DNA from 2 places in the Paenibacillus sp. P4_A9 genome. Region 1 is predicted to be linked to the other one. Evidence: a T-box and tRNA genes for the amino acid it is inferred to sense, from the RefSeq annotation. Region 1 holds a T-box; the other holds one or more tRNA genes.

The links. The T-box of region 1 lies ahead of leuS (leucine--tRNA ligase). A T-box ahead of a tRNA ligase gene usually reads a tRNA of that ligase, here a tRNA-Leu.
Region 2: it encodes a tRNA-Leu, which carries the amino acid that the T-box ahead of leuS (leucine--tRNA ligase) is inferred to sense. The anticodon was not compared.

What each region holds. Positions count from the first base shown of each region.
Region 1 is NZ_JBFUHL010000022.1:15,291-26,447, reverse strand. Features, by position in the region: gene AC1DVJ_RS15885 (RNA polymerase sigma factor) at 1-266, opposite strand, end outside; gene AC1DVJ_RS15880 (DNA internalization-related competence protein ComEC/Rec2) at 526-3,105, opposite strand; gene AC1DVJ_RS15875 (deoxycytidylate deaminase) at 3,295-3,807, opposite strand; gene AC1DVJ_RS15870 (ComEA family DNA-binding protein) at 3,911-4,099, opposite strand; gene AC1DVJ_RS15865 (hypothetical protein) at 4,143-4,424, shown strand; gene comER (late competence protein ComER) at 4,674-5,507, shown strand; gene leuS (leucine--tRNA ligase) at 5,534-8,002, opposite strand; T-box leader at 8,083-8,320, opposite strand; gene AC1DVJ_RS15850 (class I SAM-dependent DNA methyltransferase) at 8,392-9,153, opposite strand; gene AC1DVJ_RS15845 (CvfB family protein) at 9,155-10,051, opposite strand; gene rsfS (ribosome silencing factor) at 10,048-10,395, opposite strand; gene yqeK (bis(5'-nucleosyl)-tetraphosphatase (symmetrical) YqeK) at 10,415-10,987, opposite strand; gene AC1DVJ_RS15830 (nicotinate-nucleotide adenylyltransferase) at 10,977-11,157, opposite strand, start outside.
Region 2 is NZ_JBFUHL010000007.1:65,501-76,657, reverse strand. Features, by position in the region: gene AC1DVJ_RS08340 (xanthine phosphoribosyltransferase) at 81-650, shown strand; gene AC1DVJ_RS08335 (hypothetical protein) at 731-1,057, shown strand; gene AC1DVJ_RS08330 (hypothetical protein) at 1,132-1,449, opposite strand; gene AC1DVJ_RS08325 (hypothetical protein) at 1,627-1,890, shown strand; gene AC1DVJ_RS08320 (adenosylcobinamide amidohydrolase) at 1,877-2,656, shown strand; gene AC1DVJ_RS08315 (hypothetical protein) at 2,728-2,913, opposite strand; tRNA gene AC1DVJ_RS08310 (tRNA-Leu) at 3,027-3,110, shown strand; gene AC1DVJ_RS08305 (Bax inhibitor-1/YccA family protein) at 3,399-4,052, shown strand; gene AC1DVJ_RS08300 (hypothetical protein) at 4,140-4,322, opposite strand; gene AC1DVJ_RS08295 (hypothetical protein) at 4,531-4,812, shown strand; gene AC1DVJ_RS08290 (YqzE family protein) at 4,904-5,095, shown strand; gene AC1DVJ_RS08285 (hypothetical protein) at 5,174-6,118, opposite strand; gene AC1DVJ_RS08280 (YqhG family protein) at 6,235-7,239, opposite strand; gene AC1DVJ_RS08275 (DEAD/DEAH box helicase) at 7,236-9,026, opposite strand; gene AC1DVJ_RS08270 (lipoate--protein ligase family protein) at 9,243-10,082, shown strand; gene AC1DVJ_RS08265 (ABC transporter ATP-binding protein) at 10,152-10,946, opposite strand; gene AC1DVJ_RS08260 (ABC transporter permease) at 10,946-11,157, opposite strand, start outside.

The sequences.
Region 1 (11,157 bases):
GTTGGTTTCGCTCTGCGAAATTTATCGATGCAGATGTTCGTAACAATCCGCTGCACCCACGTTTTGAACAAGGCTTTTTCTTCGTAGGAATTAATTTTGGTATAAATCCGAAGAAGTGCTTCCTGCGAAGCATCAAGCGCATCCTGTTCATTATTTAAAATATAAAAAGCCGTCCGATAAACGTGAGACTCAATCTCTCGCAATAGGGTAATGAGCGCATCACGGTCACCGGCTTGTGCTGATTTTACCAGTTCGGGTGCTATCACTGGGATCCCTCCCCCTTGCAATCTTACTGACGCAATCGCATCTCATAAGGTTGCAATATTATTAGAATAAATATAGTACATCTTGCATCTATCAGAATAACAAATAATAAGCCATATAACACCTTTTAGACGTAATAAAGATTAATTAGTTTCAAATTAACTCCAGATTGACATAGAAATAGTCTTAGAAGAACACTTCCACAAGGAAATGCTCCAGCTAAGGCCACTACAAATAAGCATCAAACTTTAAATTTAGGCTCTAGTTCCCTAACTTCTTTCGGGTGAAAATCCCGTCTTCTCGAACTTCCATTTGCACTTCACCCATAAGATCGGTGCGGAAAATCCCCACGTTCGCCTTGACTAAATGATCCATTATTTCTGGAGAAGGATGTCCGTATGTATTCATAACTCCAACAGAAATGACGGCTACTGCTGGCTTCCAATAGGTTAACCAATCGGGTGTTGTCGAGGTTTTGCTGCCATGGTGGGCTATTTTAAGAACATCAATTTTATGATCTGATGAGGATGAGGAGGAACGCAATGACTTGTTATCACTCGCTATTAAGTCAGGGTGGTCAAGCAAATAATCAAGCACTACCGCTTCGGATTCTTTCTCCATATCCCCTGTAAACAGCCAACGTGTACCTTGCATTTCGAGCAAAAAGACAACCGATCTAGCATTCTGCTCTTTGACGATTTCGATCATTGTCTGGTTCGTTTCAAGCGGATAAATCACTTGCAATCTCGTCTGTGGGTCAATCTCGATCCAATCTTCGACTTGCGCGGGTAATAAGGGAACTTGCTTTTGCACGAGTGTAGAAAATAGGGTCGTCATGCTGCTGCTCTCCTTAAAAGTCCCATTAAATAGAAATTGCTTCACTGGTATTTGTTCAATAACAGCTTGTAACCCGCCACTATGGTCGGCATCCTCATGGGTGAGCACGAGAAGATCTAAGCTTTGTATACCTCGTTTCTTGAGGAGAGGAACTAGCAGCTTTTGCCCCACCTCATAAGGGTCCTTGCGGATTTTCCAATCATCACCCGGTTTACGGAACGTGAGTGTCCCACCTCCATCGATTAACATATGGCGACCGTAAGGTGTACGAATCAGAATGGCATCGCCCTGACCGACATCAATAAATTGCACAAGACCTGTTCGTTGAAAGCGATTCGGCGAATAACCGATCCACAAGAGCATAAGAAAACCGCTAATTGCAAGGAGTAAGGTAAGTTTCACACTTATTTGCTTGGTGCTTTTGCTGCTGTCGAAGTCCAACATAATGGGAAGCTCATCCTTTACGGTCAGGTAGCTGCGATGCCAGAACACATAAATGAGAACCAGGAAACCGTAATAAAAATAGATCCACGGTATACTTGGGGATGGCCAAATCATTTTGAGATGAGGAATTTGCTGGAGTTGATCTGTTATCCAAAATATGAATTGATTCAGCCAAGCGATCAGCGAGCCTAATCTTTGACCTAGAGGGATATATAGCAAACCGAGTGCTAGTGCAACCAAGCCTGCCGGAAACACAATCATGCTGATAACAGGAACCAATACGGCATTCGCCAACCAAGACAACAAAGAAAATTGATTGAAATAGTAAATCGAGACCGGAAAAGAGACGGATTGAGAGACTAGCGTGATGGCGAGGGTATTTTTGAGAGTCGGGGAAGTCACGTAAGGTGAAAGCAAGTCAGTAACTCTTTGTACACCAAGAATGAGTCCCAGTGTGACTAGGAACGATAGTTGGAAGCTTACATCGAGCAAAAAGTAAGGGTCCCATAGAAGCATCGCCCATGCGGCTACAGCAAGTATGTGAAGCACTTCCTTCATACCTCCACGCCTAGCTGCGTACAAAGCAATCATCGACATAAGCCCAGCCCTTACAATGGACGGGGATGCCCCTGTGACGAGAACGTAGAACGGAAGCAGGCACATACAGATGAGCAGATACCTCTCTTTCGTTACTTTGAAGCGGCGCATGATCCAGATGCACACAGCTAGAAACACGGCAATATTTAATCCAGAAATGGCTAAAATATGGGTCAGTCCCAGCTCCGAAAATTGCTGGAAACGGTCTGGATCCAGATCGTCGGTGAGCCCGATCAGCATGCTCTTCATGAATCCCGCCTGCGACGCGGGAAAGATCACGTCCATGCGCCTGCTGAGCGCAGCCCGCAGTTCGTCGTTCCAGCGCAGCAGCTGGACGACGCTAAGGCGCACAGCCGCAGGCTGCACCTGCGCCTGATCCACCCCTTTGGCTGAAAGCAGCCAATGGGTGTGGTGAAGGCGCAGATATCGGCGGTAGTCGAAGCCGCCGAAGTTGCGGGCCGGGGACGGGCTGCGCAGCGTCCCCGTTAACGTCAGGGCGTCGCCTCGGCGCCAGCCCGACGCCACGGCTTGCTGCGCCTGCTCCATCAGGCGCAGCGAGACCTGCACGCTTTCCCCGCCGAGCGGGAAAGCCGTGGTTTCGCCCAAGCGGACGGACTCCGCTTCCACAGTAAAGCTAGCCCTGTCACCGTCAATGGTGACAGGGCTGGCAAAACGGCCGAGCAGCGTGACCTCGCTGCCGCTGGGGCTGATCTGCCCCTGCTGCGCCAGCGGCAGGGCAGTGATGTTGCGCTGGTCGGTTCCTTGATAATAGCCGTAGGCTATTACGACCAGCAGCAGGGCGCCTAGCGACTGCCGACCAGGCAGACGCAGCGCGTAGAGGATGACGAGCGCGGCTAGCAAAAGCGCGCTCGTCATCCAGGACAGCCACGGGAGCTCGGTATAGATAGCGAGCACATAGCCACTTATCCACAGACAGCATCCTTGAACAACTGGTCTTTTCATGATACGTGATCACTCCTTCTTAATGAGAATGAGATAATGCTCCTCTTTAAGCTCGTTTTCCGAGCATAACAATCGTGCCGCTCCTTCTTTAGCTCGTCCCCAGCCATTATAAACAAACAAAAAACCTCCCCCTAGCGCACCCTATTGGCTGCTTCTAGAGAGAGGTTCTTCCCCCTCAACACTCGCTATTTAGTTCACTACCTCTGAAACCGTACCTGATGGTGGTTCATAGACTGTCATCTGACGGAATAAAATTCCTCTGGCTCCCATCAACTGGCTAACCTTCTCGTGATCCTTCGGATACCCCCTATGGAACACAATCTCGGTCACTCCACTGTTAGCTAACATATTCGCGCAAGTCCAGCATGGTTGATCGGTCACATAAACTGTGGAACCCTCGCGATCCTCGCGATCGGTAAACAACAGCAGGTTCTGCTCAGCATGAATCGTGCGTATACAGCGGTGCTTACGCACGACTTCCTCTACATCGGCAACAACCTTCAGCTCGATTTCTTCAACAAGCATACAACCTTCTTCCGTGCAATCCGGGACGCCCATCGGAGCGCCGTTATAAGCTGTACCGAGCAGCTTTTTCCCTTGCACAAGGACTGCTCCAACATGTCTACGATTACACCGCGAGCGTGTGGAGGCCATATAAGCGATATCTAGGAAATACGTATCCCAATCTTTCCGGATGCTCATGATGATTGACTCCCTCCTGATGACTCGTTTTTTCATTTAGTATTCTCGAAACCAAAACTATTTCTAGTATTTTCTCATATTTTACTAGAAATGAAAAGATGAGCTAGGATGGAGCCACAAACAATAGCTCCTTTAGCTTCTCGAACATTTTGTCACCAATGCCTTTCACTTCCATGAGCTCTTCAAGTCGTTTGAATCGTCCCTTTTTGGTACGGTATTCGATTATGGCCTTGGCCTTACTTTCACCTATACCTGGCAGCTTATCTAATTGCTCTAACGTAGCAGTGTTCAAATCTAAAAGTCCATTTTGTGCTTCGGTCGATGAGGTTGCAGCTTTGGAAGAAGTTGAACTTATGGATGAAGGTGCGGGGCTAGCGGCAACGGAAGAAGATGTAGGAGTACCTGAGGAATTAGGAGTTTGGTCAGACTTTAAATCCGCCTTAGATGAGTTTTGGATTGAGTTTGAGGTTGAGGTCGAGGTTGGGGATGGGGTTGAAGTTGAGGTTGCAGGTGAACTCGACTTTGGCGTAACTGTCGTTTTCCCCTCTTTCTTCTCATTGGCTTCTTGCACTAGTAAAGCTTCCATCTGCGTATTGATCGGCATGAATGCCGTTTGAATCGTTGGTTGTCCCCCGCGGAGAAATGGCCACACAACCCAAATAAAAAGCGAGATGCCCCCAAGGATCAACAAGAGTCGCTTTATTTTATTTCCAAAAAAATCCACGGACTACCTTCTTTCTTAGCATATTTGTGAATAGGCAACCATATACATGAAAAAGCGTCCCAATGACTACACGAATTGTGTGCGACCGCGTAAATAGGTTGGTTTTCGTATAAAGACTGATTTTTTCGGGAGGGATTACTTGATGAAAGCTGGATTCATCGGTACTGGGAGTATGGGAAGTATACTGATTGAAGCATTCATTCATTCCGGGGCATTCAATCCCGAGCAAATTATCGCTAGCAATCGAACATTACGTAAAGTTGAACTGCTTGCGGAGAACTATCCTGGCCTGCAAGTGGCGGAAACGAATCGTGAAGTCGTGCGCGGAAGTGATTTGATTTTCTTATGTGTCAAACCATCTGAATTCAAAAAGGTTATTGATGAAATCAAAGAGGACGTGCTTTCCTCTCAATTTATAATTTCCATTACGAGTCCTATCCTGATTAAGCATCTAGAAGGCCTTTTACCAGCCAAAATAAGTAAAATCATTCCAAGTATCACGAACTACGTACTAAGCGGTGCTACGTTATGTATTCATGGGAATCGCATGCAGCCTGAGGATATGGAGTGGCTTGAAAATATTTTCACGCATATCTCTACTCCGATACGTGTGTCTGAAAATTACACGAGGATTTCCTCCGATTTATCTAGCTGTGGTCCTGCTTTTCTTGCTAGCTTTATTCAAGCTTTTATCGATGCTGCTGTGGAAGAAACGGGTATTTCTGCTGAGGAGGCCACATTGCTGGCCAGTGAAATGACGTTAGGTACAGGTAAATTGCTCACAACGGGAGGTTTCAATCCTGTCAGCTTACAGAAACGAGTATCTGTCCCTGGCGGCATTACTGCGGAAGGCTTGCGTATTTTGGAAAAAGAACTATGCGGGGTTTTCTCTCAGGTTATTCGTGCTACTCATGCCAAATATGAAGAAGACATTGAGAAGGCCGAGCTGCTCTTTCCTTTGAAACAACAGCAGTAGCCCTCTCAATGCATAACTTTGTGTGATTAACCTACAACGATGTTGACTAGTTTACCCTTCACGACAATCAATTTGCGAACGGCCTTTCCGGCGGTCGCTTCTTTGACTTTGTCGAGTTCAAAAGCCATTTTCTCCATCGCAGCTTCATCGGTATCCTTGGAAATCATAACACGGTCAACAATTTTACCATTGATCTGCACAACGATTTCGATTTCATTATCCACGGTCCACGCTTCATCATAAGCTGGCCACGCTTCGTATGTGATGGATTCCACGCCGCCCAATTTCTCCCAAAGCTCTTCCGCTAAATGAGGAGCAATCGGGGATAGCATTTGCACGAAATTTTTCATCGCTTCCAGAGGAAGACGCTCTGTTTTGTAAGCCTCATTGACGAAAATCATCATTTGGCTAATCGCGGTATTGATGCGAAGTGCATCATAATCCTCGGTAATTTTCTTAATCGAACGGTGCCACGTACGTTTAAATGAATCACTGCCAAGTGTTTCATCCCCGCTAATTTTCGTGTGAACCTGACCGTTGTCATCAATGAACAGTCTCCATACGCGATTCAAGAAACGGGAGATCCCATCTACGCCCGTTGTATTCCATGGTTTAGTCGCTTCCAACGGCCCCATGAACATTTCATAAATGCGCAATGTATCTGCACCTTGATCGCTAACGATGTCATCTGGATTCACAACATTGCCGCGTGATTTGCTCATTTTCTCCATGTTCTCGCCAAGAATCATCCCTTGGTTAACAAGCTTATGGAATGGCTCTTTGGTATGAACAAAACCAAGATCGTAAAGCACTTTGTGCCAGAAACGCGCATATAGCAAGTGAAGAACCGCATGCTCCGCTCCGCCAATATACAAATCAACAGGCAACCACTGCTTTTGCAGCTCATCCGAACAGAAGGCTTGATCATTCTTCGGATCGATAAAACGCAAGTAATACCAGCAGCTTCCCGCCCATTGTGGCATCGTATTCGTTTCACGGCGAGCTTTCATGCCTGTTTCTGGATCAATCGTATTTACCCATTCGGATACGTTAGCAAGTGGTGACTCACCTGTACCAGATGGCTTAATTTCATCTACTTGTGGAAGCAATAACGGCAGCTGATCCACAGGAACTGGCTTCATCGTGCCATCTTCCAAGTGAAGAATCGGAATCGGCTCACCCCAGTAACGTTGACGGCTGAACAGCCAATCTCTCAAGCGATACGTCACTTTGCCGCGGCCCTTGCTATTTTGCTCCAACCAAGCGATCATATGGCTGATCCCTTGCTCAATGTTCAAACCATCGATTGGACCAGAATTCACATGCTTGCCATCGCCAGCGTATGCTTCTTTCTCCACATCTCCGCCTTGAACTACCTCGATAATCGGCAAATCGAATTGTTTGGCAAATTCCCAGTCGCGTTGATCGTGACCTGGAACAGCCATAATCGCGCCCGTACCATAACCGCCAAGCACATAATCCGCGATCCAAATTGGCACTTTCGTGTCATTAACCGGATTGATCGCATAAGCCCCTGTGAACACACCGGATTTGTCTTTCGCCAAATCTGTACGCTCCAAGTCACTCTTGCGTGAAGCTTTCTCTTGATATTCTTTGATCTCAGCGGCTTGCGCCTCTGTGGTAATCTGCTGAACAAGCTCATGCTCAGGCGCCAATACACAATAAGTTGCTCCGAATAATGTATCTGGACGAGTTGTGAAAACCGTTAGGCTTTTCTCAGCATGACCTTCAATCGCGAACTGAACCTCAGCTCCCGTTGATTTCCCAATCCAATTGCGCTGCATATCCTTAATGCTTTCAGACCAATCCAATTCTTCAAGATCTTCAAGCAAACGCTCCGCATACTCCGTAATTCTCAAAATCCACTGACGCATCGGTTTCCGAATAACCGGATGGTTACCGCGCTCACTTAATCCGTCAATAACTTCCTCATTCGCAAGTACAGTACCTAGAGCCGGACACCAGTTAACAGGCACTTCATCAACGTAAGCAAGTCCTTTATTGTACAGTTGGATGAAAATCCACTGCGTCCATTTGTAATACTCCGGATCCGTTGTACTAATCTCCCGATCCCAATCGTAAGAGAAGCCGAGTGATTTGATTTGACGGCGGAACGTATCGATATTCTTCTTCGTGAACTCTCTCGGATCATTCCCTGTATCTAAAGCATACTGCTCTGCAGGAAGTCCAAATGCGTCCCAGCCCATTGGGTGAAGGACATTAAAGCCTCTCATCCGTTTGAAACGGGAAACGATATCTGTCGCCGTATAGCCTTCAGGATGCCCTACGTGCAAGCCTGCTCCGGATGGATAAGGGAACATATCCAAGGCATAAAATTTCGGTTTATCCGAATTTTCCAGTACCTTAAATGTTTTCTTTGCATCCCAGTAAGCCTGCCATTTGGGTTCGATCGCTTGCGGATTGTAGCCTTGTTGCTCTTTCGTTTCTTTGGCTTCTTTCAGTTCTTTTGTCATTACTCCATGCCTCCTTCAAGTTGCTATCTGCTCATATATACAAATACGCACAAAAAAACCTCACATCGCTAGCGGATATCGCTAGGGACGAGAGGTATAATTCCCGTGGTACCACCCTAGTTAACACAAGGTATTCTTCACCTGTGTTCACTCTGCCCCTTAACGCGGGTGAGACGATCCAGCTAGCGCCCTCACTTCCGGCGGTTCACCTTCTAGCTCCGAGGCGAGTTCTCAAGACTAACATCTGCCGGCTCACACCCTAGCTCCGACTCTCTGAAAGATGCTGTACAAGGTACTATTCCTCATCTAAGCTTTCCATACAACTGATTAGCTTTGATTATATGTAAAATAATGCCGCACTGTCAAGCCGAGGGCGAATCCCTTTAGGATTATTTTTTCGCAATAAAGAAAGCTCGCTCTGTCTTATCCGTTGGCTGCTCCCACGTAAAGTCAGAAGCTTGATGTACCTCACGAAAGCCTACCTCGATTAGCATCTGTTCCAGCCACTGCAGGGGATACGCTCTTTGTTCATGCGTTTCATCAATACGCCGGAAGGTTTCGCCTGAGCCGCTGTCTTTGACGAAAATCGTTAAATCATGTTCAATCTGAACGCGTTCTTCATCTAACTCACTTGTCCAAATGTAAGCAACATCGTCTTCATTTAGAAAAAAAGGCTGAGACTCCGCATAGGCAAACAATTGCTCTGGAGTATGTACATCGAATAGGAATAAACCACCTGGCTTGAGCCCAGCCAATGTCTGACGGAAAGCATCCACGATGTCATCTTCCTCTAGCAAATAGTTAAGACTATCGCAAAATGAAATGGCAACATCAACTTCCTCGCCAAGCTCCCATTCACGTATATCCTGCCTAATCCAACGAATAGCCCCGCAGCGAAGCTGACTGGGTTGTTCGCTATGCTTCTGCTCAGCAACGGCCAACATATCCTCGGATAGATCGATGCCCGTCACCTGTAATCCTTCAGCAGCTAATGGAATGGACAAATTGCCTGTACCGCAACCTAAATCCACAAGCGTTGTTGGCTTTATATCGAAGCGTTCAAAGCTTTCCTTAACGAACCTCAGCCAATCTGCATAGGGCATGCTGTTCATTAATCTATCGTACGTATAGGCGAATTTCTCGTAACTCATATCAGCCTTGCGTCTCCTCTTGTTTCAGATACGTCCAATCTGCTTCCTGATAGATGAGCCCATCTTTCATCAGCTTGCCTAAGGCACGTTTGAAGGCTGCCTTACTTAGACCGAATTTATCCTTGATGACATCCGCTTGCGTCTTATCCGAAAATGGCATGGCATGCCCTGGTCGTTCACGGAGCACTTCAAGAATACATTCTGCATCCTCATCGCGTCCTTTTTCCTTCGGAAGCCTCATCGATAGGTTAACTCGTCCATCTTCTTCACGCACAAATGCGATCCTAACATCAACTAACTCACCCACCCGAAGCAAGCGTGTCCGCTCTTGCGGGATGATAAGCCCGATGACGCCAAAACCTAGAACACCCGCCTCACATATGACGAATGTACCCATCTGAAGTGGGCGATAAACGCGAGCTTTGACCCATTGGTTTGCCCAACTTGACGGAGCTCGTACACATAGCGGAGCCAAGTCTTCTTCTAGCGCGAGCTTCGCAATTAACCGGCCCTGTCGATCGTGTGCAAGCGTAGCGAAAACTTTATCCCCTACTTGAGGACGAAGCTCTTCAAGTTCTGGCACATGTCGGTAAGGTAAAAGCAAATGACGACCAAGTCCCATTTCTAAGAAATAGCCAAAACGCGGATGAATATCAACAACCTCTAGAAGCCCAACATGACCCATGGTCAGCAGCGGTTTCTTCATGGTCGCCATAATTCGATCCTGCGTATCGTGGAATAAGAACACCTCCACTTGGTCTCCCGGACTAATTCGACTACCTACGATTTCTGCATAAGGCAGCAGAAAATCCTGATAACCATCACTCAGGAAAAAGCCATTAGGTGGAACTTCCCTTGCTACCTCTAGGGTAACAAGGGATCCTGCTTCCATTCTCATACGCGCTCCACAACTTTAGCATCGGACCAAAGTTTTTCGATATTATAATATTGACGATCATCACGATGGAAAACGTGGAGAACAACGTCCCCTAGATCAAGAAGTACCCATCGTGCTGTGTCAATGCCTTCATAACTTCGAATATGAACACCATGCTCATGCGCCTTTTTACGAGCTTCGCCTGCGATTGCTTGTACTTGTGTTTCCGAATTCCCGTGACAAATAACGAAATAATCTGCAATTGGGGATACGCCTTGCAAGTTCAAGCTAACGATATCTGCCGCTTTTTTGTCTTCCGCTGCCTCAACAACGAATGCTAATATTTCTTCTGGGTTTTTACTCATGCAATCATCCTCCATGTCATTAGGTGTGTATTTGGATTTGTTCCAATAAATCATTCCGTGTCAAAATTGTTAGTGGATAAATGCGCTTACCTTTGGATATCAAAAAGTTGATGGTGGAGTCAAAGCCGGCAATCAACGCGCGTTCGAGACTCGACTTAGCAAGTTCACGAATAAACTCTACACCTGGGAAATCACGGCCTGGTTCCATATAATCCGCCAAGCAAACGATTTTGTCGAGCTGCGTCATTTGTTCGCGACCGGATGTATGGTACCTGATCGCATCCAAAATCTCCTCGTCGTCGATACCGAATTGTGTCTTCGCAATAAAAGCACCTGCGTGCGAATGCCACAGTTCCTTATCGAATGCTAACAAGTCTTGAGGTAAATCATTCTCACGAATAATCTTAGCTTGCTCCTGTATGGGCCAATACTTGCAATAATCGTGCAAAATCGCTGCGACATCCGCTTTGACCGCATCCCCGCCAAATCGTTCAGCCAGCATAACGCTAGTCTCCATCACACCAAGAGTGTGCTGCCAGCGCCGTTCAGGCATTTGCTCCTTCACAGCCGCCATAAGGTCTTCACGATTCATATAAGCGATTCACCTCCATGAACTGCCTTACCTTATCTGGCACAAGATACCTGACGGGATCCTTAAGCTGCCTAAGCTCCCGAATAGCTGTCGATGAAATCTCAACGAGCGGCATCGGTACCAGCTTCACGCGATTTCGTATACGCTCGGGAAGCTGCGTCAGGTCCAGC
Region 2 (11,157 bases), on a different contig from region 1:
TTATTTTATAATTGGACTTGAAAGTGGCAGGAGCAATATGGTAACTTACTCATAATAGACAGCTATAGGGGGCCGATTTCATGGAGTTATTAAAACAGCGGATCTTAGAGGTCGGCATCGTTGCTTCAGATCAAGTACTTAAACTTGATGCTATTTTGAATCACCAGGTAGACCCTGTTCTCATCATGGAGATGGGTAAAGAATTTGCAAGATTGTTTAGAGAAACGAAGCCAGACAAAGTGTTGACCGTGGAATCATCCGGTATTCCTATTGCTTATACGACAGCCCTGCAGCTCGGTGTTCCCATGGTCTTTGCACGTCGCAAGAAGACGTTGACGATGGATCAAGATACCTATAGTGAACGTGTTCCTTCCTTTACCAAAGGCATTGTTACGGATATCATGGTGTCCTCGCATTTGCTGAGCAAAGGGGAACGGATCTTATTGATCGATGATTTCATTGCAAACGGGGATGCAGCCCGCGGCTTAATTCGTATTGTGGAAAAAGCAGAAGCTGAGCTCGTAGGCGTTGGTATTGTTGTAGAGAAATCTTTTCAAAATGGCGGTAAATCGATTCGCGAACGCGGTATTCGCGTGGAGTCGCTCGCTCGAATTGCTTCACTGGCGAACGGGCAGATCACTTTTGACTGATTTTACATCTGCTCAATGACTTCCCTGAAACCGATTTATCCATTATAATGATTACAAGGTAAGAGAGGAGGCTGACATCTATGGGTATCGAAAATGGTTCCATTGACTATTTTATGACAAAGCTTGGGGAAGCAAAGACTCACTTTGAACGTGCGCTTGATTGTAAACATACAGAGTTTGATGACCTGTATCCGTATATGATTGAACACCCTCAATTTTTCTGGTATAAGCGCTATGTGGCCTGGTCCGAGTTGTTAACAGTCGTGAAGCTTTGTACGGAGCTAACGATCGAGTGGGAGCAGCAATTCTCTGATGCACAATCGGATTATATCAAAAAACGTGTGATGTCGAGCAAAGTCCTTGATTTCTGGTTTGAAACGAATGATTCGAAAGAGCATGTAAGTTAATCAACCATATATGAAAAAAGGCCAATGAATTCCAATAGGATTCTTGGCCTTTTTGTTATTGCGGAAGTCGAGGATCAGATGCCATTTTCCAGAACATTCATGGTTTCGATATGCCTCTTCGTCTGTTCAGAACCTAGTCTGTGAAGTGTTCTATACACTTCGGTTAAGTAGTAATCATATTCCTGATTCGTTTCATTCGAGTAGTATACTTTCCAAGGGAGCCAGGAAGTTGCATAGCTGCCCTGAGAAGAATTGTCGGTTTCTTCAAAAAGCTCCTGCAGCTTAGCGATGTCATCTTCCGTTGCGGATATTTCAAATTCATAATCAAGCGCGGTGCTGTCTTCGAGTACTTCTCCCGTGCCTACATTGACGTAGTACGTTCGCTTCTCCATTGATAATGTCCTCCCTTACGGTAGGCATGAGGTAGCCTTTGCCTTGTCGCGTGTTCGTCTTCGTTAAGGTAACCGAAGATGAACGGATTTATGTAAAGTTTCACCGAATCGCAAATTGGTGTATGCTAAGAAAGAACGATTAATTTTTACCATGCCTATAATGGAGGTGCTACATAGATGATTTCGGAAGAGCAATTGGATCAATATCGCGTGGATAGCACTCTGCTAAGAGTGATTAGAGATGTTAGTCCGGCGAACGATGTGCGTGGAATTGTTGTAGCTTGGGATGATGAGACGGTCCTTATACGCAAAAAAAACCGTAGAGTAGTCAAGCTTGCCCGCGGATACGTGTATCAGCCTTATGAGAACGAAAGGCCGCCAGCGTTTATGCTCCCTCAGGAAACGATAACGCCGGATGATCTGTCCGATGATGCAGAGTGAGGGAGCTTCTACACGTATTGCTGGTGTAGGTATGAAGCAGGTCCAATCACCGCATGGACGTTACTTACAGATCTCAAGTGAATCCCCATTGCGAACGCTGAATTCCTCCCCATGGGGTGGCGGATTTGGTCATCATCACGTTTTGATGAATCGACAAGTGGACAAGACCTACAATGAGGTCGACCCTTTGGTGGAGATGGAGGCTTTCATCGCACGAGAGGGGGTGGATCCTCAAGATACGGCTGGGATGCTCACCGCGGCGTGGGTGAAGGATGTTGGCTTCAAGGAGCTAGCTTGGCCGCCAGAGGCCGGGAATGTTGGGGACCCTCATCCAGATGCGGAAAGTCCGGAGGAAGCCCTTCGAGTTGCTGCTTGGGTGACCGTTGGGCTAGGCAATAAAGCGCGAGCAGGGGCTATGCTGCCAGCTACCTCTCTTTATCCTGGCACGATCAATACGATCGTTGTCATAGAGGGCAATTTAACGGATGCTGCTATGGTGAATGCGGTTATTACTGCCACCGAAGCCAAAACTGCGGCACTCCAAGAGTTGAACGCCATGATCAATGGTCAAATTGCAACAGGTACGACGACAGATGCCGTGTTGATTGCCGCAACGGGCAGAGGGGCGACGACATATCGGTACGCAGGTACAGCGACAACATTGGGCTACCTCATAGGCAGAACCGTTTATGAAGCTATTTTAGCATCCGGAAAGTTGTATGAACTTGAAATGAGCAAACGCGCTGCGGCCCATTCGGCAGGGTGAAGTTGTGTGGAGCAGCGAAGGTAAAAAGACCTCTTGTCCACTTGGACAGGAGGTCTTACTCATTCTACTTCTCACGTCCTGCGTGTTACGCCATAAGCGAGACCAATGGCTAACGCATCGAGATCCGTGATATCTTCATCTTCACTTTCACTTTTGAAGTTTGGATCATGTACGATTCCCTCAGCTTCACCCTCGGTTAGATGCCGCTGATTGCCAGTATACTTCGGTTCCAACGCTTTGATTTCTTCTTCATTCATAGCTCATACCTCCTTTGAGATTAGGGTTAGGAACAGGCTGGAGAATTATACACAAGAGGCAAAAGTTTCATTGACGAGCTTTCGCGTCACATGGTATATTATTTTTTGTAAACGCGATCATGGCGGAATTGGCAGACGCGCACGGTTCAGGTCCGTGTGGGCTTACCCCCGTGGAGGTTCGAGTCCTCTTGATCGCATCATATTTAAAAGTAAGCCCTTCAATTCATTTTGAAGGGTTTATTTTTTCTGTTTGTTTGTGATTCACCAGCTGTCAGAAATAGAATATCTGGAAAATATCCCGCTAAATTTCGCAATCTCGTATAGTGCAAAAATTCATCATTATTGTTCCATTCCCCTCAACTCCAGAGGATTGGTGCGATAATGCGCAATTGGCTACATCAGAATGTAGCGGCTTTCATGAATGTCAGGTATAATACATAGGATAGATTGTACATCTCTATATATCTAAAGGAGCTGAATTTTTCATGGATAGAACCGTTACCATTACACAATCCGGCAGCTTTGCACATGTGCTTCAAACATTTGCCATTTCACTCTTAGTGTCTTTTCTTGGAACGCTGATCGGAGCTATGGTTGTACCACCATCGATGATTATGTTATTCGTCATTGCAGAGGTTGTGATGCTGGTTGCTGCGATCATCATTCGTATCCGCGGTAAACATATCGGCTACGGATTCCTCTATGCGTTTACAGCTATTTCTGGCGTGACGCTCTATCCCGTCATCATGTATTACGGCGGCCAGCTTGGGGCTAGTGTGGTTTCGGGTGCGTTCTTCGCAACGGCGGTCATTTTCGGGTCGTTGGCCTTCTATGCGCACCGTTCTCAGCGTGATTTTAGCTTCTTAGGTGGCTTCCTATTTGCAGGTACGATTGGACTTGTCTTGATGAGTGTGCTCGGCATGTTCCTAAATTTCGGTTCCATGATGAATTTGGTTTGGTCCATGGCTGGGATTCTGATCTTCAGCGGGTGGGTGCTGTATGATGTCGCGCAGTATCGCAACGGTGTCGCATCCGAAGCCGTTCCGCTCGCGGCATTGAATATTTACCTTGATTTTATTAATTTGTTCCTCTATATTTTGCGCTTCATCGCTTCGATTGCGGGAATCAATAGAAACTAAAATATGCGGACAACGCATGATAAAAAGCACGATGGCTCCAAACCACAGGAATGTGGGGGAGTCCATCGTGCTTTTTTTGCTGACAACCTAGCGCTTTCCCGGCAGTTTTTTCGTATGAAAAAAAGGAATATCTCCTCGAAAGCTTCGATTGATTTCTAGAAGAGTATGGATTAACTGGGTCAAATCTGTATAGTTCATACGCATGGAGAAAGGGGCTAAAGCATTATCAGTCTTTATGCGAATCTCAAGCCTTAGATTTGCTTCATCCATATAAATGTCAAGCTGCTCGGTTGCAAGCATTAGTTCCCACATTCAAACCAACACCTCTTTCTCTCTCTGTTACTCTAGCTTATGTGTGTTGGACGAGATTAGAAGTAGAAGCAACGAATCAGATAGATGCTTTTTATGGAAATAAGCACGATTTCACCTCAAGTCTCATACAATTTAATGATCATAATTGAAAGAGGTGAGAAGACCTATGGCAACTTGTAGCACATGGATGTATAAAGGGATTTCGCCTTCGGTATTCAGAGCATTGCAGCAGGTGGGTAGGAGACAAGGGTTTGCTATTCCTAACACAGCATCAGGCAAATTTACGATTTCAGTGGTCAGCATGAATGTTGGCTTTCAATATGCCTGGGATACGAGCGCACAAACCTTGATGTTGCTGTGTGATAATAAGCCGATGCTGCTAGGCTGTGGTACGATTAAAACTTTCGCTGATAAAATTATTGCGGAAAGTGGCGGAAGGCCAGCATGAACGCAGGTGTGTAGGCGTTCAATCACCTGCCTTTGCGAAGTTTAAAGCCTTATTGCTCTGGTTAGAATAAGGGTAAAAGGCAGGTGGACGTATGGCAAAAAGCGATGATCTCGTGAAGTACATAACACAACAAGTCGTCACTTATATCGACACACCGAAGGAAGTACGACAACAAGCGAAAGCTTCGATCAAAGAACAACGAGAGGGTTGGCAAACCCGCTGGTTTGGGATGCTGCCACTAGCTGCACGGATGTTGCTCGGACGGACGAAGTCAAGAAAATGAGAGTGGTAAAAAGGCCAACCAGATAAACTGGTTGGCCTTTTCATGGTGATTGAAACGTGGTCACCGTGACAAGCCCCCCTAAGGATAAATCTCCCCTAGACCAAGGGCGGCATCCAATCGCACATAACGCGGTCCTTCGTGCTCCAAGACAAGATAGTTATCCCCATGTACCCATTGTTGATAACCAAGCACAGCTAACGGCATCGTTACCTGCCCATCATACAGCTCAGTAACGTAGGTGAGATTTCCTTGCTGCTCCAACGCGACCTGAAGCTCAGGCAAGGAGGTAACAGGTAACGGTGTGCCTTCAATCCATGGCAGTCGTTCGTAAGGATCAAATGCGGGACGTATGAGGGATTCAGCTTCCTCCGATACGTCTGTCTCCAAAACTAGGCTATCTGTCATACGTGGCGTTGGATCTTCCGTGAGTGGAAGTACTTCGCCCGATTTGGCATCGAGATAATAGGTCTCGTCATCGAGTGCGATTTTCCAAACAGAAGTGAGGGTATCCATATATAAGCGGTCTTCAATGATCGTTTCATTTTGCACAAAATCGTCGTATAAGGTCGTAAAAGGAATGAGTTCCTGTTGTATCAAGGAGCGATACAACGTGGCCAAGCTAAATAGCGGTGATGTGCCTGTCCCATATTCGGTCAAACGGAAACCGCCGTTTTCTGCAGCATGAACAATCATATAGCCCACCTCTTGCCCCTGATTGGTCAGGATGATGACCCATCCATGGGTGCCTGGACCGAGCGGATAGCTGTTCCAACGTGCTTGCTGCCAGTCTTCAAAGCCTGCTGACTTCGCGAGCGTTGATTGCCACTGACTGATGGTTGTACCGAATGAAGATGTACTCGTTAAGTCAGTCGCCACGGTAGTTGCTGCTTTGCTAGGTTCTTTTACTTGGGCCTGGGTAAGGCTTGTCCCACCTAAGTTGTCAACTGCCGAAGTGTGTATGGGCATGAAGCCAATACTGCACAAAATGAAACAAGTGGCTGTCCAAGTGGTCCACGACTTCATCTTCGTTCACCTGCCTCTCGCTAACCTCTTAGTGTATGTGACTATTGTAATTCGTATGCCTTAAAAAGAATGTTAGAACCTGTTGCGTGTTATTTGCGAGGTTTTAGCGACTTGCGTCAGTTTCTGGATGATAATCGACTCGCATTTAAGTGAAATAAACCGCCATTAATGACGGACACGGCGATTCGAGGCTTATGCTGCCAATCGATTTCCTCCAGCCGATTCCGACATTGGATTTCGATTTCGTCTCTTTTGTCGGGTTCTGCAGCTAGTAAAAGCCCATTGTAATATCCTTCTACACGATCGATTTCACTGCGGTGCTGCGCATTCGCTTCATCAGCCCAACGGTGATCGTAGGTGCTGATTTTACGTTCAAGCGTCATCTCCAGAGCATTGATCGCCTTCGGCAGTGAGATCGTATCCGGTAGAATGTGACTATTCGCAGGAAGCTTTGGAGAAAGACTTTTCGTTAACATATGCTTATGAAAATGCTCGCGAATTTCCCCGCTATTAAGCTGAATCGCAAGGGAATGAATTTCAGTCCGCTTACGATCACAGAGAAGCTCAACCTTGTAATTCACACAGAGCCACGTATTGTATACGAGGGAAGCATGGTAAGTTGCCCCCGTAGGGAAAGGCTCTTCGAATAAGTGAATGAATCGACCGCGTTCGCGAACGATGCCAAAGATTTGGTCAAGTCGTCGGCTGCCGAAGGTGACTTCATCTTGTGGAACTCGCGTGGTGATAGTCGTCGGAACGAAGCCGAAATAACGGCCGAGAATGCTATCCGGCGCACTACCCGCAGGTGGGTTAGCAGCAGCTCCGCCGGAACCAGATGGTCCGTAGCCGGTTGCGGGGGGGCTTTGGACTGTGGTAACGGCGGCCTTCGGCTTCGCTTCCAGCTTCATTTGCTCCGGGTCGATCACAAATTTGTACGTCATCGTCTCCGCTGCTGCACCTGTCCGCTCAATGAAGCTCCAATAGTAAGGACGGCCCGTCATTTCCCGATCTGCTTCGGGAGAGAGCTTAGCCGTCACATAGGCAGGGGTCTTCTCCAGAATCGTGCAGTCGTAGGCTTCCAGAAAACGCAGCACAAACGAGTGGATGTTTCGTTTATTCATGGGCCCACCTCCATGCTCTGAGAACCGCCTACCGCGTCAAGGATGTCTTGGAACTTGGCGCCGTACTGCGGATTCTGTTCGATTTCTTCCTTCACCTCGCTGAAGGAATGCCCAAGCTCATCGATTTTTCGGCGAATCTCCTCGCCTGAGCCAGCTTCCATCACCATGCGGAAAAGAGACGTTTCAAGCGAGCCCCGTTTCTCGATTTTCTCCAAAATCGTATCCAGCTGCCCGATCACCAATTCGAACATATTGATTTTCTCGTGCAATAACGAGAGGATATGTTCTTCAATGGTACCCCTTGTGGATAAGTTGTAGATGTTAACGTCATGCGTTTGACCGAGGCGATGCACACGACCGATCCGTTGTTCCACGCGCATAGGGTTCCAAGGCAGATCGAAGTTGATCATATTGTGGCAAAATTGGAGATTGATGCCCTCGCCACCCGCCTCGGTTGCTATAAGCACTTGGACGCGATTGCGGAATAAATCCATCATCCAGTCTTTCTTACCGCGATTCATGCCTCCACGATAGGGGACGGCCGTGATCTTGCGTTCTTTGAGGTAGTTCAATAAATATTCTTGGGAAGCCCGATACTCCGTGAAAATAATCACTTTATCATTGATGTCTTGAATGAGCCGCATCGTGGTTTCCGCTTTGCTATTCGACTTAATGCTGCGAATCAGCTCGACGAGCTCCCATATTTTCGGCCGTACGGGGGAGTCTTCGGCTGTCTTTTTAAATAAATTCACCAATGTAATGAACACAGCGTCCCGCGAGCTGCACACTTCACGCTGAAGGGTAATCATCGAAAGCATGGAGCTAAGATCCCCGCCACTCTCGGAATAGCGAGTTCGCACGAAATTCGTAACCCCGTCATAGAGCGCTTGCTCATCATCAGAGAGCGTGAGTGGTATATTCCGCACAATCCGCTTCGTATAGTGAACACCCCCGTCGCCGCGACGGTTCCGGATCATCACTTTGGAGAGCTCCTGCTGCAGCTGAATTTCATTCTTCGGCGTCCGCTTGCCAACAACAAAGTTGGTCTTGAAGCTGTTCTGACCGCCAAGCTGACCTGGCTTCAACAGGGTGATTAGGTTGTAGAGCTCTTTGAGATCGTTCTGCACAGGCGTAGCAGTGAGGAGCAGGCAGTATTTTTTGCGCAGCTCATTGACGAAGGTGTAGTTGGTCGTTTTCTTATTCTTCAGCTTGTGCGCTTCATCGACGATGAGCATATCGTATTCAAGACCCATCACGATTTCGCGATGCGGGTCCCTTTTGGCCGTGTCCATGGAGGCTACGATAATGTCGGCTTGCTGCCACATGTAGGCTTTCTTATGAGCAACGGCAGGTATGCCGAATTTGGTATTTAGTTCCCGAACCCATTGCAGGACAAGGGAAGCGGGTACAAGGATGAGCGTTTTGCGGACAAGCCCGCGGATCATGTATTCTTTTAAAATTAAACCAGCTTCAATTGTTTTCCCAAGTCCAACCTCATCGGCCAAAATGGCGCGTCCACGCATCTCATTCAACACACGCTTTGCTGTATCAATCTGATGCGCCATGGGCTCAAGGGTCCCCAGATGCGCGAGGCACTGCATTTCATCAAACGTAGAAATAAGCCCCGACTCTTCCGATTCGTAGGCAAGCTGATATAAGGTCCAGTCGTCCCAAGGACCTCCGCCACGTTCACGATTGTCCAGCTCGGTAAACCAGTCCCTCTCAAAATGCATATCCAGCTGTTTATGAATGGGGCGAATGTTCTCTTGCTGATCATGTTGACGCATGGCTGTGCCCTCCTAAACGTTCTGATTCTGCTTTGGCCTCGCAAACGTCGCATACATGTTAGTATGTCCAGAGAAGAATCTTTCATAACTTTTCCCATATAAGAGTTTTATTGAGAGGTAGAGGTCTGATGTCGTAACGAGGGGGCGTAGTATGCTATGATAGAGGTTAGTTTTTGGGAAAAAGGTACGTTTGGCAAGAAGGGATGATGAATAGACATGACAGCTTGGCGATTTATACATACAGGAGATCGTTCTCCTGCTGAAAATATGGCCTTAGATGAAGCGATACTAACCGCTCATAGTGAAGGCAAGGTTCCTCCGACGGTGCGTTTCTATGGATGGAATCCAGCTACCTTATCGATTGGCTATTTTCAAAAGGCGGCAGAAGTGGATCAGGAAGCGGTAGAGAACGAGGGGATTGGCTTTGTGAGACGCCCGACAGGGGGAAGAGCCGTTCTTCATGATAAAGAACTGACGTACAGTATCATTGTGGCGGAGGATTACCCAGGTATTCCACGTAATGTGACCGAAGCTTACCGTGTGTTGAGTGAGGGATTGCTGCAAGGGTTTCGAGCATTGGGCTTGCAAGCGGAGATGGTACAGCTGGCGAGTGATGAAGAGAAGGAGAAATACGCATCTGCGGGTTCAGCGGCTTGCTTCGACTCCCCTTCATGGTACGAGCTGGTCGTGGAAGGCCGCAAAGTGGCCGGCAGCGCGCAAGTACGGCAGAAAAACGTCGTGCTGCAGCACGGCTCCATCCTGCTCGATATGGATACGGAACAATTGTTTCGGATGCTTCGCTTCTCCAATGAGAAAGTGGCAGATCGGATGAAACAGAGCTTCTTGAAGAAAGCCGTAGCCATTAATGATTTGCTGCGTGATCAAGGGAAATCGGTAGTTACTTTGGGTGAGGTGGAGGAAGCTTTCCGTCGTGAAATCGCGCTTGGACTTGGTGTTGAGCTGGTGGAGTCGTCATTGACGGACTATGAGGTTGAGCTTACGGAGCGTCTTGTAAGTGAGAAGTATGGGACGGATGAGTGGAATTTGCGGCGGTAGAGGAACGTACTATAAAAAGGGCAGTCCCAGTCGCCATGTAAAATGGCTTCTGAGACTGCCTATTTGTGTTTAACCAAGAACCACGCGATCATCCGAAAGCTTGTTGCCGCTGATGTTCTCAAACTCACCGAGAAGCTGCTCCACGGTGAGATCCTTCTTCCGTTCCTCGTTCACATCGAGAATGATGCGGCCTTTATCCATCATGATCAGGCGATTGCCGAGACGAATCGCTTGCTCCATGTTGTGCGTGACCATCAATGTGGTCAGCTTCATTTCACGCACGATTTCCTCGGTCAATCGTGTGATGAGCTCTGCACGCGCGGGATCTAGCGCGGCGGTGTGCTCATCCAGCAGCAGGATCTGCGGCTGGGTGAATGTCGCCATCAGCAAGCTGAGGGCTTGACGCTCTCCGCCGGAGAGCAGACCGACCTTCGCGCGCAGTCGTCCTTCCAGGCCGATACCTAGGCGCTGCAGCTGTTCCAGGAACAGCGCGCGCTTACGCGCGGTGACGCCGAAGCTCAGCCCGCGCTTCTTACCGCGGGCATACGCCATGGCGAGATTCTCCTCGATGGTCATTCGAGGAGCCGTCCCGGCCATGGGGTCTTGAAAGACGCGGCCGATCCAGCGGCTGCGCTCGTATTCCGGCAGGTGGTGGATAACCTCACCGTCGATGCGCACTTCGCCGGCATCCGGCGTCATAACGCCGGAGATGATGTTCATCAGCGTCGATTTGCCGGCGCCGTTACTGCCGATAACCGTGACGAAGTCACCGGGCTTCAGGGTTAGGTTAATACCGATTAGAGCAATTTTCTCATCTGCCGAACCGGGGTTGAATAGCTTGGAAACATTGGAGAGCTGCAGCATTATTGCCCACCTCCTTTGTTCATTTGCATCGCGCGAGCGATGAGCTCAGCTGAACGTCGCTTTGCGTTCGCTTTTTGTTTGATCGCACGTTGCACCGAAGGAAGAACGAGCGCAATAATGACGATGATTGCGGTAATTAGCTTCAAGTCGGAGGCTTTGAGCCACTCGACTCTGAGCGCCAGTGCGACAACAATTCGGTACACGATGGAAC